One region of the Rhizobium sp. NLR8a genome, then DNA from elsewhere that is predicted to be linked to it. Evidence: predicted binding sites of a transcription regulator. Region 1 holds the regulator's gene; the other holds the start of a gene.
The links. The regulator LexA, encoded in region 1, represses DNA repair genes until DNA is damaged. The targets are predictions, from matches to a motif close to TGTTCNNNNTGTGTTCNG.

Region 1 (4,114 bases):
GCTGCGCCAGTCCGGCCTTGCCCATATCGTCGCGATCTCGGGCCTCAACATGGCGCTGTCGGCCGGCATCTTCTTCGTCGGCTTCCGCATGCTGCTCTGCCTCTTTCCCGGCGTCGCCCAAGCCTATCCGACAAAGAAGATCGCCGCCGCCGGTGCGCTCATGGCCGTCACCGCCTATTACCTGATCTCCGGTTTCGGGGTTTCGGCCGAGCGCGCTTTTATCATGATGACCATCATGCTGATTGCCGTCTTCTTCGATCGGCCGTCGATCAGCCTGCGCAATGTCGTTCTCTCTGCGCTCATCATCATCGCCATTTCACCTTCGGAAGTATTGGGACCGAGCTTTCAGATGTCCTTTGCCGCGACATTGGCTTTGGTATCGGGCTATCAGCTGTGGAAGGACAGGCGTGTCCGTGAAAACGCTTTCCTGAAATTGCCGATCATCAGGCCGGTGGTTGTCGTCGCCGGTTTCTTCGGCGGCGTCTTCCTGACCTCGCTGATCGGCGGTTTTTCCACCGCCCTGTTTTCGATCGAGCATTTTCATCGCCTGACGGCTTACGGCCTGCCGGCAAACCTTGCGACGATGCCGATCATCTCCTTCATCGTCATGCCGGCCGGGCTGCTGGCGATGCTGCTCATGCCCTTCGGGCTGGATGCTCCGCTCTGGACGGTGGTCGGATTCGGCCTCGATCTGGTGATTGCGGTTGCCAAGACGGTGTCCGGCTGGGGCGGCGATATCGGCATCGGCCGCTTGCCCGCCTGGTATTTCGCAGTGGCGGTGGCAGGCTTTCTGCTGCTGACGCTGCTGCGCACCCGGCTGCGCCATGTCGGCACATCCATCATCGCCGTCTCGACACTCACCGTACTGCTGCTGCCGGCTCCCCGCCCGCCGGATCTGGTGATTTCGGAGGATGGTGGTCTGGTTGCGGTCGTTGCGGCTGAGGCAATCGCGTCCAACCGTGAAAACCCGCCGGATTTCATCTTCGACCAGTGGCAGCGAGCGCTGGTCCTGCCGACACATGTTCCACCGAAGATGCTGGATGGTCCGGCTATCCCGCCGGAAGGAGAAGACCGCCGAGTCAGGCTTTCCCGCGATCAGCAGAACGAAGCGAGCGCAGCGATGCGGGCAGCCGCAGCAGGCGGTGAAGCAAACCGGTTTTCCTGCGTCAAGAAGGCGTGGTGCACATCACGACTCGGCAATGGCCATATCGTCACCGTCATCGACAATGCCGCCTATCTCGGCCCGGCCTGCGATACGGCCGATATCGTCGTGACCTCGGTCCGCCTGCGTTTCAACAGCTGCCGTTCAGGCGGGACGCTCTTCACCGGCGAGACGCTCCGCAGGACCGGTTCCGTCGAATTGCGCTTCGCCGATGCCGGCCTGCAGGTCGCAACCGCATTCGAGGCGCTATCGCGGCCATGGATGCGCCATCGCGCCTATGATTGGCGCAAAGACAGTTTTACCGAATCCGGTCCGGCTGCTGTCAGTGATAACGGCGAATGAGGCCGACGAGCTTGCCCTGCACCTTGACGCGGTCCGGCCCGAAAATCCGGGTCTCGTAAGCCGGGTTGGCGGCTTCCAACGCGATCGAGGCGCCCTTCCGGCGGAAGCGTTTCAGCGTTGCTTCCTCGTCGTCGACGAGGGCAACGACGATGTCGCCGGGACTTGCGGTGCTGCCGTTGCGGATGATCACGGTGTCGCCGTCGAAGATGCCGGCGTCGATCATCGAATCGCCCTTGACCTCCAGCGCGTAGTGCTCACCGGAGCCAAGCATGTCCGCGGGAATGACGATGTCATGCGTGTTGTTCTGGATCGCCGAGATCGGAACGCCGGCGGCGATTCTTCCCATGACCGGCACGGAGACAGAGTTGCCGTTGTCGGCGACCGGCTTTGCGGCAGCGGGGGCGGCGACCGGCTGGGGTTTGCCGAGGCTGCCCTCGATGACGCTCGGCGAAAAACCGCGGCGCTGTTGCAGGCTGGGGTTATAGGCCTCCGGAAGCTTGATCACTTCAAGCGCCCGGGCGCGATTCGGTAGGCGGCGAATGAAGCCGCGCTCCTCGAGCGCCGTGATCAGGCGGTGAATGCCGGATTTCGAGGCGAGATCCAGGGCATCCTTCATTTCGTCGAAGGAGGGAGGGACGCCGGATTCCTTCATGCGCTCATGAATGAAAAGGAGAAGCTCCTGTTGTTTGCGCGTGAGCATCGACGTCAGACCCCTGATTGAAACAAATCCAGAACAGACACTATATGTTCCATATGTGTTCCGCAAGTAGCTAAATTTCCGTAAAACTTCGGGCCAACTCGTCGAGATTTTTAATTTCATTCGACGGGATTGGCGCACATCGCTTGCATTCGGGGAGGGGCTGTCGCACATCTTTGCCCCTTTCAGGAGGATATCATGAACGCGCATTCCGCCAAGTCGCATCCGCTGGATCACGTCGTGCTGCCGGTGGTCAATATCGATCTGGCGCGTGAGAGGCTCGGCAAGCTCGGTTTCACCGTCGCCGCCGATGGGCGCCATCCCTTCGGAACGGAGAATGCCTGCGTCTTTTTCGCCGACAAGACCTATCTGGAGCCGCTTGGCGTGGCGAGCGTCGAGGAGAGCGAGGCAGCGGCCCGCCACGGCAATGTCTTCATCGCCCGCAATCGCGCCTTCCGCTTCCGCTGCGGCGAGGAGGGATTGTCTGCGCTGGCCTTCCTCAGCGAGGATGCCGGCCTCGATCATAAGCGCTTCGTCAGCAACGGCGCGAGCGCCGGCGAGATGTTGCAATTCAGCCGGCCGATGCGGATGCCGGATGGTTCGGAGACCGTCGGCAGCTTCAAGCTGGCCTTTGCAGCTGATCTGCGCGCACCCGATTTCTTTCTCTTTACCTGCCAGCGCATCAATTCCTTCCCGACAGATCGCGCCGCGCTGGAGACGCATGCCAATGGCGTGATCGGCATTGCCGAGATCGCGCTTTGTGCGCCGGACCCGGCGGCATTCGCCGCCTTCGTCGGGCTTGCGATAGGGCAGGCGGCGGCGGAGAAAACCGGTTTCGGCGTGAATATCGCGGCATCAAATGCGAAGATCAGCCTGATGACGCCCGAAGGGCTGGAGGCCTATTTCGAGCTTGCCGTCTCATCCGCCGATCGTGGTCTGCGCGGCCGGGTAATCCTCTTCACCGTCGCCGATCTTGCCGTGACAGAAGCGCATTTGGGTGCTAACGGGATCACATTCACGCGCAAGAACAATCGCATTCTGGTGAAGTCTACGCCCGGGCAGGGTGCGCTCTTCGCCTTCGAGGAAACACGATGAGCACCGACACGAATTCCGAAGTCAGGATCGGCGAAGGCGAAGGTCAGGTCACCTTTTCCAATACCGCCCGCCTGTCGCTGATTGCCGGCCCCTGTCAGATGGAGAACCGGGACCACGCCTTCATGGTCGCCGGCACGCTGAAGGAGCTTTGCGCAAAGCTTGGCATGGGTCTTGTCTACAAAAGCTCCTTCGACAAGGCCAACCGCACCTCGCTCTCGGCCGAGCGCGGCATCGGCCTGGAAAAGGGCATGGAGGTCTTTGCCGACCTCAAGAAGGAATTCGGCTTTCCGGTCATAACCGACGTCCATACGGCCGAGCAATGCGCCGAGGTGGCCAAGGTGGTCGATGTCCTGCAGATCCCGGCCTTCCTCTGCCGTCAGACCGACCTACTGATCGCCGCCGCAAGGACCGGCCGTGCCGTCAATGTCAAGAAGGGCCAGTTCCTCGCCCCCTGGGACATGAAGAACGTCCTGAAGAAGCTCAACGCCAGCGGCAATCCGAATGTGCTCTTGTGCGAGCGTGGCGCTTCCTTCGGCTACAATACGCTGGTCTCCGACATGCGCTCGCTGCCGATTATGGCGGCGATGGGCGCTCCCGTCATCTTCGACGCGACGCATTCCGTCGCTCAGCCGGGCGGGCAGGGCGATTCCTCCGGCGGCCAGCGCGAGTTCGTGGAAACGCTGGCGCGCGCGGCAGTGGCGACGGGAATTGCCGGCGTCTTCCTCGAAACCCATCAGGACCCCGACAACGCGCCGTCCGATGGCCCGAATATGGTTTATCTCAAGGACATGCCGCGACTGCTCGAGAAGCTGCTTGCC
Region 2 (4,114 bases), 130 kb from region 1:
TCGATGACGACGCGATAGCCTTGGCGGTCGGATTCGTCGCGCAGGTCGGAGATGCCCTCGATGCGCTTTTCACGCACCAACTCGGCCATCTTCTCGATCATCGTCGCCTTGTTCACCTGGTAGGGAATTTCGGTGATGATGATCTGCTCGCGGTCGCCGCGCATCGGCTCGATGGTGGCGACGCCACGCATGATGACGGAGCCACGGCCGGTCTCGTAGGCCGAGCGGATACCGGCACGGCCGAGGATCTTGGCGCCCGTGGGGAAGTCAGGGCCGGGAATGATCTGCATCAGTTCCGGCAGCTCGATCGCCGGATCGTTGATCAGCGCGATGCAGCCGTCGATCACTTCGGAGAGGTTGTGCGGCGGAATATTGGTGGCCATGCCGACGGCGATGCCGCCGGCGCCGTTGACGAGCAGGTTCGGGAACTTGGCGGGAACCACGACCGGCTCAGAGAGCGTGCCGTCATAGTTGTCGCGGAAATCGACGGTTTCCTTGTCGAGATCGTCGAGCAGCGAATGAGCAGCCTTTTCCAGGCGGCACTCGGTGTATCGTTCGGCCGCCGGCGGATCGCCGTCGACGGAGCCGAAATTGCCCTGACCGTCGATCAGCGGCAGCCTGAGCGACCAGGGCTGCGCCATGCGGGCGAGCGCATCATAGATCGCAGCGTTGCCGTGCGGATGGTATTTACCCATCACGTCGCCGGTAACGCGGGCGCATTTGACGTATTTCTTGTTCCAGTCGATGCCGAGCTCGGACATGCCGTAGAGGATGCGCCGGTGCACGGGCTTCAGGCCGTCGCGCACGTCGGGCAACGCGCGGCTGACGATGACGCTCATGGCGTAATCGAGATACGACCGCTGCATTTCCTCCATGATGGAGATGGGCTCGATGCCTGGCGGGAGCTTCCCGCCGCCGGGGGGTGTTTGCTCAGTCAAAACAGATCACGATCTCTTCTAGAATCACTTGAAGATTTATAGCGGAAAGCCTGTTCCCGCGCCAATTTCTGAGCGCGTTTTGAACAGGCTTTTGCGGCCGAAAAAGGGTAAAGCACCGGAGTTGTGCGGCCGGACCGGACAAATCCGCCGAGGCCGCCGCGGCACATTTGCCAAATCCAAATCCCAGCTTCACAATCGCAGTAAATCACACACCCATATGGGCTTTGGGAGAGACGATGGCAAGCGCCGACCAATTGATCAACGCCTTCACGACGCTTCTCGTTACCATCGATCCCCCAGGGCTGGCGCCGCTGTTCTTGGGGTTGACAACCGGCATGAGCAGAGCCCAGCGCACGCAGGTGGCGCTGCGCGGTTCGACGATCGCCTTCATCATCCTCGCGGTCTTTGCGCTGTTCGGCGCCGGCGTGCTCGGCGTGCTCGGCATCTCGATCGGCGCCTTCCGCATCGCCGGCGGGCTGCTGCTCTTCTGGATTGCCTTCGAAATGGTCTTCGAGAAGCGGCAGGACCGCAAGGAGAAGGCGACCGAGGTGGCGATCACCAAGGATCATATCGAAAATGTCGCCGTCTTTCCCCTCGCCTTGCCGCTGATCGCCGGCCCTGGGGCGATCTCGGCGACGATCCTGCTTGCCGGGACGCTCGCGACCTCGATCGGAAAGTTGCAGCTGATCGGCGTCCTTGCCGCCAATCTGCTGCTGACCTTCGTCATGCTGCTCGTCGCCGAACGGCTCGACCGTTTCCTTGGCGTCACCGGCCGGGCAATCCTGACACGGCTGCTCGGCGTCATCCTCGCCGCGCTTGCGGCGCAATTCGTCGTCGACGGGGCAAAATCGGCGCTCAATCTGATCAGCGCGACGCCGCACTGACAAGGCGCCGACTGAAGCAATTGCAGTCGGAAAGCAGAGAGAGCATGGTGCCGCTCAGGACACCATGCTCTCAGCTGCTTATAAAGTCAGGAACCGCGATCGATCAGAACGGGATGTCGTCGTCGAGATCGCGCGAGAAGTTGCCTCCGCCACCGCCGCGGTTCGACGATGAGGACGACGCCGGGGCTCCGTAATCGTCGCCGTAATCATTGTTGCTGCTGCCGCCGCGGCCGCCGCCGAAGCCGGAGCTCGCACCGCCGCCCTCGCCGCGTCCATCCAGCATGGTCAGCGTCGAATTGAAGCCCTGCAGCACCACTTCCGTCGAATAACGGTCCTGGCCCTGCTGGTCCTGCCATTTGCGGGTCTGCAGCTGGCCTTCGATATAGAGCTTGGCGCCCTTCTTCACATATTGCTCGACGACCTTGCAGAGGCCTTCGTTGAAAACGACGACAGTGTGCCATTCGGTCTTTTCGCGGCGTTCGCCGGAATTGCGGTCGCGCCAGGTCTCCGAGGTCGCGATACGGAGATTGGCGATCGGCCGGCCATCCTGAGTGCGGCGGATTTCGGGATCTGCACCCACGTTTCCAACCAGAATTACCTTGTTCACGCTACCAGCCATGCTTCTCACCCTGCCTGCCGCCCTGCCCGGCGGCGTTAATCGATCAGCGCACCTTAAACCATCGCGGACCGCCAATGCGCGTAAACGGTCGTTCATCCACATGTTTATCCATCAGAAAGCCGCATGCATTCATCAGGAATTTTGTTCTTTATTTGTTCTAGTTTATCCGTATGATCCTGTCAACAGAATCGAAAACCTTGAAGCTTCCCGGATATTCAGCCTCGACTCGCCCGCCGGCATCACTAAATAAGGGCTGTTATCCAGAAAACCAAAGCAGAGACGATGAGCGAACTGAAGACGATCTCCATCCGCGGCGCGCGCGAGCATAATCTGAAGAGCATCGATCTCGATCTGCCGCGCAACAAGCTGATCGTCATGACCGGTCTGTCGGGCTCGGGCAAATCCTCGCTCGCCTTCGACACTATTTACGCCGAGGGCCAGCGGCGCTATGTCGAAAGCCTGTCGGCCTATGCCCGGCAGTTCCTCGAAATGATGCAGAAGCCCGATGTCGACCAGATCGACGGGCTGTCGCCTGCCATCTCGATCGAGCAGAAGACCACGTCGCGTAACCCGCGCTCGACGGTCGGCACCGTCACCGAGATCTATGACTATATGCGCCTGCTCTTTGCCCGCGTCGGCGTTCCCTATTCGCCGGCGACCGGCCTGCCGATCGAGAGCCAGACCGTCAGCCAGATGGTCGACCGCATCCTCGCTTTTGGCGAAGGCACCCGTCTTTATATTCTCGCGCCGCTCGTGCGCGGCCGCAAGGGCGAATACAAGAAGGAACTGGCGGAGCTGATGAAGAAGGGCTTCCAGCGCGTCAAGATCGACGGCCAGTTCTACGAAATCGCCGAGGCGCCTGTTCTCGACAAGAAATACAAGCACGACATCGACGTGGTCGTCGACCGCATCGTCATGCGCCCCGATGTGTCGGCGCGCCTGGCCGACAGCCTGGAGACCTGCCTGAAGCTCGCCGACGGGCTGGCAGTCGCCGAATTCGCCGACAAGCCGCTGCCGCCGGAGGAAACGTCGGCCGGCGGCTCGGCCAACAAGTCGCTGAACGAAACGCATGAGCGCGTGTTGTTTTCGGAGAAGTTCGCCTGCCCGGTCTCGGGCTTTACCATTCCGGAAATCGAGCCCCGCCTCTTCTCGTTCAACAACCCCTTCGGCGCCTGCCCGACCTGCGATGGTCTCGGCGCGCAGCAGAAGATCGACCCGGACCTGATCGTGCCCGAACCGGAGCGCACCTTGCGCGACGGGGCGATCGCCCCCTGGGCCAAGTCGACCTCGCCCTATTACAACCAGACGCTGGAGGCGCTCGGCAAACATTACGGCTTCAAGCTCGGCACCCGCTGGAACGATCTTTCCGACGAGGCCAAGGATGTGATCCTCAACGGCACCGACGACAAGATCGAATTCCATTACGCCGACGGCGCCCGTTCCTATACGACGCACAAGAACTTCGAGGGCATCATCACCAATCTCGAGCGCCGCTGGAAGGAGACGGATTCCGCCTGGGCGCGCGAGGATATCGAGCGCTTCATGTCGGCCGCCCCCTGCCCGGCCTGCAACGGCTATCGCCTGAAGCCGGAAGCGCTGGCGGTGAAGATCAACAGGCTGCATATCGGCGAAGTGACCGAGATGTCGATCCGCGTCGCCCGCGACTGGTTCGA

Region 2: uvrA (excinuclease ABC subunit UvrA) is a predicted target of LexA. The motif match lies at 2,584-2,601, and genes of this name have one in related genera.

The regions. Positions count from the first base shown of each region.
Region 1 is NZ_JABDWI010000007.1:208,068-212,181, forward strand. Features, by position in the region: gene HJC04_RS15330 (ComEC/Rec2 family competence protein) at 1-1,504, shown strand, start outside; gene lexA (transcriptional repressor LexA) at 1,485-2,204, opposite strand; gene HJC04_RS15340 (VOC family protein) at 2,400-3,296, shown strand; gene kdsA (3-deoxy-8-phosphooctulonate synthase) at 3,293-4,114, shown strand, end outside.
Region 2 is NZ_JABDWI010000007.1:339,238-343,351, reverse strand. Features, by position in the region: gene gyrA (DNA gyrase subunit A) at 1-938, opposite strand, end outside; gene HJC04_RS15980 (MarC family protein) at 1,175-1,822, shown strand; gene HJC04_RS15975 (single-stranded DNA-binding protein) at 1,926-2,441, opposite strand; gene uvrA (excinuclease ABC subunit UvrA) at 2,724-4,114, shown strand, end outside.